Regions from separate parts of the Rothia sp. HMSC067H10 genome, predicted to be linked through region 2. Evidence: predicted binding sites of a transcription regulator. Region 2 holds the regulator's gene; each other region holds the start of a gene.
What was found. Region 2 encodes HrcA, which represses chaperone genes, less so after heat shock. Its sites were predicted from a motif close to TTNGCACTCGNNNNNNNCGAGTGCNAA; they were not measured.
Positions count from the first base shown of each region.

Region 1: a site for HrcA is predicted at 1,838-1,864, ahead of groES (co-chaperone GroES). Genes of this name have one in related genera too.
Region 3: a site for HrcA is predicted at 2,094-2,120, ahead of groL (chaperonin GroEL). Genes of this name have one in related genera too.

Region 1 is NZ_KV802312.1:123,751-127,030, forward strand. It holds gene HMPREF2756_RS05805 (glutamate--cysteine ligase) at 1-70, opposite strand, end outside; gene HMPREF2756_RS05810 (class I SAM-dependent methyltransferase) at 239-1,801, opposite strand; gene groES (co-chaperone GroES) at 1,933-2,220, shown strand; gene groL (chaperonin GroEL) at 2,350-3,280, shown strand, end outside.
Region 2 is NZ_KV802317.1:417,840-421,119, forward strand. It holds gene dnaJ (molecular chaperone DnaJ) at 1-422, opposite strand, end outside; gene hrcA (heat-inducible transcriptional repressor HrcA) at 520-1,620, opposite strand; gene HMPREF2756_RS08850 (DUF3097 family protein) at 1,836-2,687, shown strand; gene HMPREF2756_RS08855 (DUF4870 domain-containing protein) at 2,914-3,280, shown strand, end outside.
Region 3 is NZ_KV802279.1:239,529-242,808, forward strand. It holds gene HMPREF2756_RS11210 (hypothetical protein) at 1-139, opposite strand, end outside; gene groL (chaperonin GroEL) at 393-2,015, opposite strand; gene HMPREF2756_RS11215 (hypothetical protein) at 2,178-2,315, opposite strand; gene HMPREF2756_RS01805 (LytR C-terminal domain-containing protein) at 2,387-2,938, opposite strand; gene HMPREF2756_RS01810 (DUF3263 domain-containing protein) at 3,080-3,280, opposite strand, start outside.

The sequences.
Region 1 (3,280 bases), on a different contig from region 2:
GCTGGTCAATCAGCGCGATCTCCCACTCTACGCCAAGAGTGGATTGCGCCGAGGAAGCGAACGGAATCAAAACTCTCTCCTTCTTAGGGTGACTGCATTTATTTTACGGTGTTGGTGACCACAACAGCGCTTTTTCGAGTGCGTATGAACTAAATACGACACGAACATGAAGTATCTGACATAAAACGTCACACACCGTCATCACAGTTTTTTGTAGATACGCCGCCCACATAAACCGCTAGACCACAGAATTCTTAGTGTCCGAGCTAGAGACCTGTGCTGAATCAGAAAAATCTACAGGCCGCACATGCCACCCGATGCGCCGTGCCTGCTGCCCGAACCCCACTCGCGTAAACACTAAAGTCGCCGGGTTATAGCCCTGATTCTTCGCGGCTTTCTTACCTGATTTCTTGCCCGCACCGCCTGCCAGCAGGGTCGCACGCATTTTCTCGGGCACCAGATCAACGCCGCGTTTCTTGATCGTCAAAGCCGTAAAACCGCGCTCGCGCACCCACTTTTTGAGCTGTTTCTCATGCACCGGGATTTCCTCAAGAACCTCATAACACTGTGCCAGCGGACTCTGAACAGCTTTTGCCGCCATGAGGTACGCCAGGTGCGGATCAATCAGGTTCGCCCCAAGCTCTTGGGCTAACTCCTGCACCAGATGCGCCCGCACTACCGCGCCGGAAGGCTCATAGAGGTACTCACCGGGGGAGGGGAACCGGGTTTGCTTTTCATCAACAGGGGTTACTTGTTCCGCAGAATAGGGACTACTCAGCGTGGTTTTGTGAATGCGCAGGCCCTTGTCTTCAGCCTGTCCCGTCGCCTCCTGCCGCAGCACCGTGACCGTGCGTGCAACGCCCTCCTGAGCCAAAGCATTAAACCAAAGCACTAACTCCACGAGAGAACCCTCATGCTCAACCCACTGCGCCGTGACACGCGGATGGGGGTTCGCCTCGCTACGAATATCCTCGGGGCGCGCAATAGCCTCATGCGGCATCCCCGGACCAAGTTTGACACCCATCGGCATGCCAGTTCTGGCCAGATCCACTACGAACGAAAGCGGGGGAGAATAGGCTTCGGGATCAAAAATACGTTCTGTACGGGATTTTACGACTCCGGTCAGATCACGTCTGGCCGGATCAAGCCAAATGCCCTGCACGACCTTGCCGTTGCCATCACGAAAACTCTCGAGATCAAAATTTGTCACATCACCGACCACAACCCGTGAACCCGAAAAATCCGCCAGATTTGCGGCAGCAAAAGATGCCGTCAACGGGTCAAGCTCCACAGAAACAGTCGCTAAGGAAGCGCGCGCGAACTCCAACGAATCCGCGCCGATACCGCATCCCAGATCGGCAACCGAGCGAACCCCGGTACGGGCAAACACGGCCGCGTGCTCGGCAGCAACAACCGGTCGAGTCGCCTGCTGCGCGCCGTGCTCGGTCAAAAACATAGTGCGCGCCCTATCGCCGAACTTTGACAGCGCCCGAGTGCGCGCCTTAACAAGGCTGAGAATATTGGCGGTCTCATCGGGCGTGAACCCCTGCGCCCGCAGCCGCGTAACCTGTTCGAGCGAGCGCTCTTGACTATAGGGGAAAAGCGCATCCGCGGCATCTAACGCCTGCCGGGTAAAAGGAAGCTCGGACGGCAAGGCAAACGGCGGCGGGGGCACAAAATCAACCATAGGCTTAAGTGTAGTGGCATGAGCATATGCAGAAGGCTTGGATGCTGCGGCAGGTTCACGGGGCGCTCGCGTATTATCCTGTGCGCGAAACGCCGCCCTCGAAACGGCGCGCATTCTTGACCGGGTGCCGCCGGGATTCTAAAGTTGAATTTAGCACTCGAAGCGGTGCAGTGCTAAACGCCCAGGCACTAGGGCTAAACCGCTTCACAAATTTTTAAAAACGCTGACTAAAAAGGAGCATACCTATGGCTATTAAGCCCCTCGAAGACCGAGTAGTTGTCAAACTAGAGCAGGCTGAGCAGACCACCGCATCCGGTCTGGTTATTCCCGAAACTGCAAAGGAGAAGCCGCAGGAGGCTCGCGTAGTAGCTGTGGGCCCCGGTCGTGTGGACGATAAGGGCAACCGCGTTCCCGTCGATATCGCTGAAGGTGACGTAGTCGTGTTCTCCCGCTATGGCGGTACCGAGGTCAAGTACCAGGGCGAGGAATACCTGATTCTCTCCGCTCGTGACGTTCTGGCGATCGTCGACTAATTTCGCATATATGCAGGATGCGCCGCCGGTTTCTCGCGCGGCGCATCCGCTATACCTGACCTGGATTTGGCGCACTCGCGCCTTCTACGATATCGAACGCTCACAACCCTCAAGGAGTAGCGAATATTCATGGCTAAACAGCTTGAATTCAACGATGCCGCCCGTAAGTCCCTGCAGGCCGGCGTCGATAAACTCGCCGATGCGGTCAAGGTTACCCTCGGCCCACGCGGGCGCAATGTTGTGCTCGATAAACAGTGGGGCGCACCGGTTATCACGAATGATGGTGTCTCGATCGCCCGCGAAGTCGAGCTTGAAGACCCCTATGAAAACTTGGGCGCGCAGCTCGCTAAAGAGGTAGCCACCAAGACTAACGACGTTGCCGGTGACGGTACGACCACCGCAACCGTGCTGGCGCAGGCACTCGTGAATGAGGGGCTGCGCAACGTAACAAGCGGTGCGGCACCTGCGGAGGTGAAGCGTGGCATTGAGGCCGCCGTTGAGAAGGTCTCCGAGCGTCTGCTTCAGGATGCCCGCGAGGTACAGGGCCCGGAAGTTGCGCATGTTGCCGCTATTTCGGCTCAGTCCGACCAGATCGGCGAGCTTTTGGCATCTGCTTTTGAGAAGGTCGGTCAGGACGGCGTCATTACTATCGAGGACGGCTCCTCCACTGAGATTGAGCTTGACATTACCGAGGGTATGCAGTTCGACAAGGGCTACCTTTCGCCTTCGTTCGTGACCGATGCCGAGCGTGGCGAAGCGGTTCTTGAAGATAGCCTCATTCTGCTCTACCAGGGTAAGATCTCCACTGTTGCCGAGATTATGCCTCTGCTGGAGAAGGTCGTACAGGCGAAAAAACCGCTGACCATTATCGCCGAAGACGTTGATGGTGAAGCACTGTCCACCCTCGTGGTGAATAAGCTCCGCGGAACTCTCGACGTTGTGGCGCTTAAGGCTCCCGGGTTCGGCGATCGCCGCAAGGCTATTATGCAGGATCTCGCCATTCTGACCGGCAGCATCGTGATTACCCCCGAACTGGGTATCGACCTGGCCCAGGCAACTC
Region 2 (3,280 bases):
GTGTTAAGCTCTACAGTCTTTTCGACGCCAAAAACTGCGTCTTTGAGGGATATTGAGACGTTGATAAGTGCGTCTTGTCCCTGGCGTACGCGGGATGCGGGACCGCTTTGTCCACCGCCTCCGGTAAACATATCGAAAAGATCTTGGAACCCGAAACTTCCTGAGCCGAAGCCTCCGAACCCTCCTGCGCCTCCAGGGAATCCTGCACGACCCTGTTCATCGCCGGTAGCGTCGTAATTACGGCGTTTCTCGTTATCTGAGAGTACTTCATAGGCGAGGGTTACACGTTTGAACTCCTCGGCTGCCTCTTCGGATGGGTTAACATCGGGGTGCAGTTGACGCGCCTTTTTACGGTACGCTTTTTTAATCTCTTCGGGGCTTGCGTCCTTTGAGACTCCAAGAGTTGAGTAGTGATCGCTCACGTGTTTCTTCTATCCTTTTCGTACCGGAGTGCTCCGGGTATGGTGTCAATATAAAATCTGTAAGTTTGTGGGGCTCTGAGGAGTTACCCGCTTGATGTCATGATGCTCGTGTGCCTAAGACATGACCTAGATAGCGAGCTACCGCGTTCACCGCCGCAATGTTACCACGGTAATCCATGCGGACTGGACCCACCACGCCAAGTTTTGCCGTATGCTTCCCCAAGGCGCCTTCATTGTCTGGTAAATGTTGTTTGCCGTATGAAACTACAACGGGTGAATCGTATTCACCAGTGACAATAGAAGCTCCTTGAAGCGCTTGCTCCGTATTCTCGTGACCGATCCTTACACTGTACCCGGCTTCTTGAACCGATGCGTGAGACAGCACGCGCAGCAGCGTAACTTGTTCTTCGAGCGCATCCAAAATGGGAGCTATGCTCGCCGAGAAGTCATCGTGACTTCGTGCTAGGTTTGAGGTGCCAGAGATCGCGAAGCGAATATCTCGTTCAAAATAAGGCTGTGCTCGCAGATGATCCACGATAGCTTCGGTGAGTTCCGGAGAACGGCCTCGCAACGCTGGATGATGCGCTTCTGGCAGCAATGCACTTATGTTTTCGAAAGGTAAACCCTGAAGCATTTTAAGCAAGTTTTCTTTAATCGCTGCAAGAGCTGATACAGTTTCATCATGCGCTAAGGCTGTAGTCTCTGGCAGTATCACAGTGACCCGGTGAATTGTGCCAAGATCACTGATAAGCAATGCTAAGAGCGTGCGTGAATCTAGGGGTACGAACTCAAGATGCAAGAGAGTTCCAGCGTTACGTGTTGGGTACTGGATAAGCGCCACCTGATGCGTGAGATGCGCAAGTGTTCGGGTGGCGGCTTCAATCATATCTTCTACGCTGTGTGCGCTTTCAAGAATTTGCCGTAACGCCGACACTTGGGTTGCAGAGAGAGCACGCGGCGCGGCTAGAGCGTCGACGAAGAACCTGTATCCCTGTTCTGTAGGAATACGCCCAGCGCTGGCGTGCGGTGCGCTCAAAAGTCCCTGTTCTTCTAAAGCTGCCATATCATTGCGTATCGTGGCACTGGATACTTGAAGATGGTGGCGCTGTGCCAGCGTCTTTGAACCTATGGGTTCGCCTGTGCGCACGTAGTCTTCAACGATTGCCTGCAATATGCGCATGCGGCGTTCGTGTGACATGGTACTCCTTGCGACCCTATCGGTGGTTAATAATCTGGCACTCTTGTTGAGAGAGTGCTAAAAACTACTTTTATCATAGCCGGGTAGCCCCTAGCGGTACTAGTCTTTCGCCAGAAGCGAGTTATCAATACTTTAGAATTGGATGGGTTCTGCCAAAAGCTAACCTGCGGAAACCAGGCAATATCCGTGGTGCCGTTGTACGAAGGATGCAAGATATGAGTGAACGATACGCTTGGGGTGCACAAGATCTATCACGTGCCTCAATAAATAACAGGCCTGCTCCTCCTCGTCGGGTCGAGCTAAAACGCGGGATGGTCCTTGAGGATCTTAACGGGTGGGTTGGCGAAGTAGTGCGTGCCGAACGTATCGGCGGAGAAATATTTTTCGGGCTTGAAGACGCTCACGGACGGGTCAAAAATTTTCCTTTAGGAATCGGGTACTTTCTTGAGGGCGAACCGGTTGAGATTGTTGCCCCAACACCACGAAAGACCTCAGGGCGCAAAATTTCTCGTTCTGGTTCGGTAGCAGTTGAAAACGCTCCAGCACGGGTGGCGCGCGCATCCAGAATCTGGGTTGAGGGGCTTCATGATGCGGAACTCGTCGAGAAAGTGTGGGGCCATGATCTGCGGGTTGAAGGTATTGTGGTCGAGCCCCTTCATGGTGTTGATGATTTAGCAACTGCCGTTAAAGAGTTCTCCCCCGGCCCAGAGCGACGACTTGGAATTCTTGTGGATCATCTTCTGAAAGGCACCAAGGAAGAACGTGTTGTGACGGAGGCTTTAGCTGTTCCCGGCGCTGCTGGAAATATTAAGATTGTGGGGCACCCTTTCATTGATATTTGGCAGGCTGTCAAGCCGCAGGTTCTCGGAATTCCGGCATGGCCGCAGGCGCCTCGAGGTGAGGACTGGAAGAAAGGAATTCTAAGTCGGTTGGGACAGCCGCATCAAAGCCAGGAAGACGTGGCAAACGCCTGGAAACGTATTCTTTCCCGAGTTGACTCTTATTCCGATCTTGATCCTACGCTGCTAGGACCTGTTGAGTCGCTCATTGATTTTCTGACTGAATAAGGTAATGTGAGTAGCTCAGGTTGTCTATGCCGCACCTCTGGCGAGGCGTTCGGTAAAACACGTTACAATAAATAAGGATTTTAGGTTGTACAGGTGCACCAATTGAGGCATGTGTACGGCAGAGCAAAATAGACGAGTAACAATCAGGATTTCTGTGGTTCAAGATACTCGCCCGGAGGGGCATAAACGAAACATTACACCTTTGCCTGTGTCGCAGGACCGGAGCATGGCGACTTTTGCTCACTTTAGCGGCATCATCGGGTTTTTGCCTGCTGCTGCTATCTACTATTTGTATCGTGACCGCGCCCCCTTCACTGAGCAAGAGTCACGTGAAGCCATGAACTTTACGCTTCTGCCTTCAATCATGATTCTTGTTCTTCTCATTTTGAGCTTCGTACCCGGCATGGCAAGCCTCATGATGTTCTTTACTGCTATTCTGTGGCTTTATATGGCGATCAGTTCCGTAATTGCGGGCATCTACGCCGCCCAAGGAGAACCTCATAGGTACAAGCTCAACCTGCGTATCCTTGACCTTTTCCTCAAGCCTGCTGAAGACTTCAAAGAAAAGAAGAAGCAGCACCGAGAAGAAATGG
Region 3 (3,280 bases), on a different contig from region 2:
AGCCAATGCTGCAGAATGAGTTCACCGACCCGATGCTCAGAAATGAATTTCGCGAGCCGATACTCTTTGCATTTTGGTCGGAACGGGCGGGGGCATCGGGGGCGTTGTTTTCGGAAGATTTGGAGGTGGTGTTAGACATCATAAATCCAGCATACCGCGCGGCTCGCCCATCCCGAACGAATCACGGCGCACGTTGCGAGCAATCATGCATACGCGCGAGCAGGTAGTATTTTGCCGAAAAGGTAGGATTTTCCTACCTGCTCGGACCAAAAACCACCTGCTCGCGTCTCTGAGATAGACAAAAGCTCTCCGGGGAGAGCTCCATACCCGGCATTGTGCCGGTCAGGAACCCACCCCGGAGAGCTTCAACATACTCCCTCAGTCGGGAAACGTTACATCATGCCGCCCATCGGGTCAGCAGCAGGTGCCGCAGCGGATGCGGGCTCAGGCTTGTTCGCCACCACAGCCTCGGTGGTCAGGAACAGACCGGCGATCGATGCTGCGTTCTGCAGAGCGGAACGGGTCACCTTCACGGGGTCGTTAATACCCGCAGCCATGAGGTCTTCGTACTCGCCGGTTGCGGCGTTCAGACCGGTGCCCTCGGGCAGGGAACGAACCTTATCGACCACCACGCCGGGCTCAAGGCCAGCGTTCGTTGCAATCTGCTTCAGCGGCGCATCGATAGCCACGCGCACGATGTTCGCGCCGGTTGCCTCGTCACCCTTCAGGTCGAGCTTGTCGAAGACCTTCGCGCCCGCCTGAATCAGTGCCACGCCGCCGCCGGGGACGATACCCTCTTCAACAGCTGCCTTTGCGTTGCGCACAGCATCCTCAATGCGGTGCTTGCGTTCCTTCAGCTCAACCTCGGTTGCCGCGCCAGCCTTGAGCACAGCCACACCACCGGCGAGCTTTGCCAGGCGCTCCTGCAGCTTCTCGCGGTCGTAGTCGGAATCGGAGTTTGCGATCTCGGCGCGAATCTGTGCCACGCGGCCATCAAGTGCGGCGGCGTCGCCAGCGCCCTCAATGATGGTGGTCTCGTCCTTGGTGACAACAACCTTGCGTGCCTTACCCAGCATCTCAAGGGTTGCGGTATCCAGGGATAGGCCAACCTCTTCGGTAATAACCTGGCCGCCGGTGAGGATCGCAATATCAGCCATCATAGCCTTGCGACGGTCACCGAAACCGGGTGCCTTCACGGCAACGGACTTGATGGAGCCGCGCATCTTGTTCAGCACGAGCAACGCCAGAGCCTCGCCCTCAACATCCTCGGCAATAATCAGCAGCGGCTTGCCGGACTGCATGACCTTCTCAAGAACGGGAACCAGATCCTTCACGTTCGAAATCTTCTGGTTGACCACCAGGATGTAGGGGTCTTCCAGAACGGCTTCCTGACGCTCAGGGTCGGTCACGAAGTAGCCGGAGAGGAAGCCCTTATCGAAGCGCATACCCTCGGTGAGTTCCAGGTGCAGGCCGAAGGTGTTGGATTCCTCAACGGTAATCACGCCTTCCTTGCCGACCTTCTCCATAGCCTGAGCGATCAGCTTACCGATCTCCTGATCGCCCGCAGAGATGGATGCGGTTGCCGCGATCTCTTCCTCAGTCTCAACCTCTTTCGCGGAGTCGAGCAGGGTCTTGGTGACCTCCTCAACAGCCTTCTCAATACCGCGCTTGAGGCTCAGCGGGTCAGCACCAGCAGCCACGTTGCGCAGACCCTCACGCACGAGCGCCTGAGCGAGCACGGTTGCGGTGGTAGTACCGTCACCTGCGATATCGTCGGTCTTCTTGGCTACCTCTTTGACGAGTTCAGCGCCAATCTTTTCATAGGGGTCTTCAAGCTCGATCTCTTTGGCGATGGAAACACCGTCGTTGGTGATCGTGGGTGCGCCCCACGACTTCTCAAGCACGACGTTGCGGCCACGGGGGCCAAGAGTTACCTTAACGGCATCGGCTAGAGTGTTCAGTCCGCGCTCTAGACCGCGGCGAGCTTCTTCATCAAAAGCAATAAGTTTTGCCATGTGGCGATATCCCTCCTGGACGTTTCGAATGGAGCGCTCAGGTTTTCCGGTCTGCCGAAGCAGATTTTGATACCGGTTTTAGCACCTGAAGGCGCCGAGTGCTAAAAACAATTTTGGCACTTGGTGCGCCCGAGGGCAAACATTTTGAGCACCGAATTTAGCTTAATCGCCCTCAGCGCATTCTTGAAGCACACGGAAAGCCGCAATGGGGTGAACGGGTACGGCTTCAAGCGAATGCACAGAGCGGAAGAACCAGGTACGAGCGCCGGGCGATGTTATGTGCGAGCGCATAAGACTCATAGAACGTTCCCGAAACTAGCGGGGATGATAAACGGTACCGCACACCGCGGTATCAAGCCGGATGATGCCGTTTAGCTGTAGTCGGCGGCAAGCACCACCACAATATCGTTCTCGCCCAGAATCGAGGCGTCTGAGCTCTCCTGAACCGTCGTGATATTCAGGGTTTTCGCAATAGCTTCGGCCTGCGACTTCTTGGCCTCGTCCTTGTAGTAGACCGTGCTGGACTCCGGCGGGGTGCCCGACCAGTTCGCGGTTTCGGTAATCGTGTAACCCTCAAGCGCGGCGCTTGCCTTGGCCGCAGACCCGCCGGGTGCGGATGCGTTATAGACCGCCACGTTCGCATCCTTAGCCTGCTCAGATGCCGAGGCAGAGGGCGATGAAGACTCCGAGGGCGAGGCGGGGGCGCTGTAGCTCTTGGCACGTGCGGCGGCCTCGGGCGAGCTGCTGCGCGGGTGGTTAATGTACATAGCGCCGCCGATCACGAGCGATAAAATACCGGCGACGACAACGGGAATAATGCCTTTGGGGCTCTTAGAAGGGTCGTCAATCACACCGCGGTATGTTCCACGTCGGGCGGTATTCTCGTCGATGTCGTCGAATTCATCGTGCGGGTATTGGCTCATGACTTCCCTAGTTTGAGTAATAGATGTACCGCTCTGCGCGGTGGAGCCCTGCCAAAGCTCTCTCTTACAGGGTACCGTATGGGGCTTTATCCGTCCTGTTCAGAACGGCGTGCGCTCATGCACACATCGGTGCGGCTGCCTCTAGCTGCGGTCGCGAACCTCGCGCAGGCGGTGCATCAGGATAGGTTCGGCGGCGATCACACGCTGGCTGTCAATCATGGTGTTGAGCTTCTGGTAGTAGGCGATTGGGGTGAGCCCGAGCGCGGTAATCGCCTTCTCTTTGGTGCCCTGGTACTTCCAGTGCCGTTTTTCCAGGGCGATCATGGCACGCTCTAAATCGGT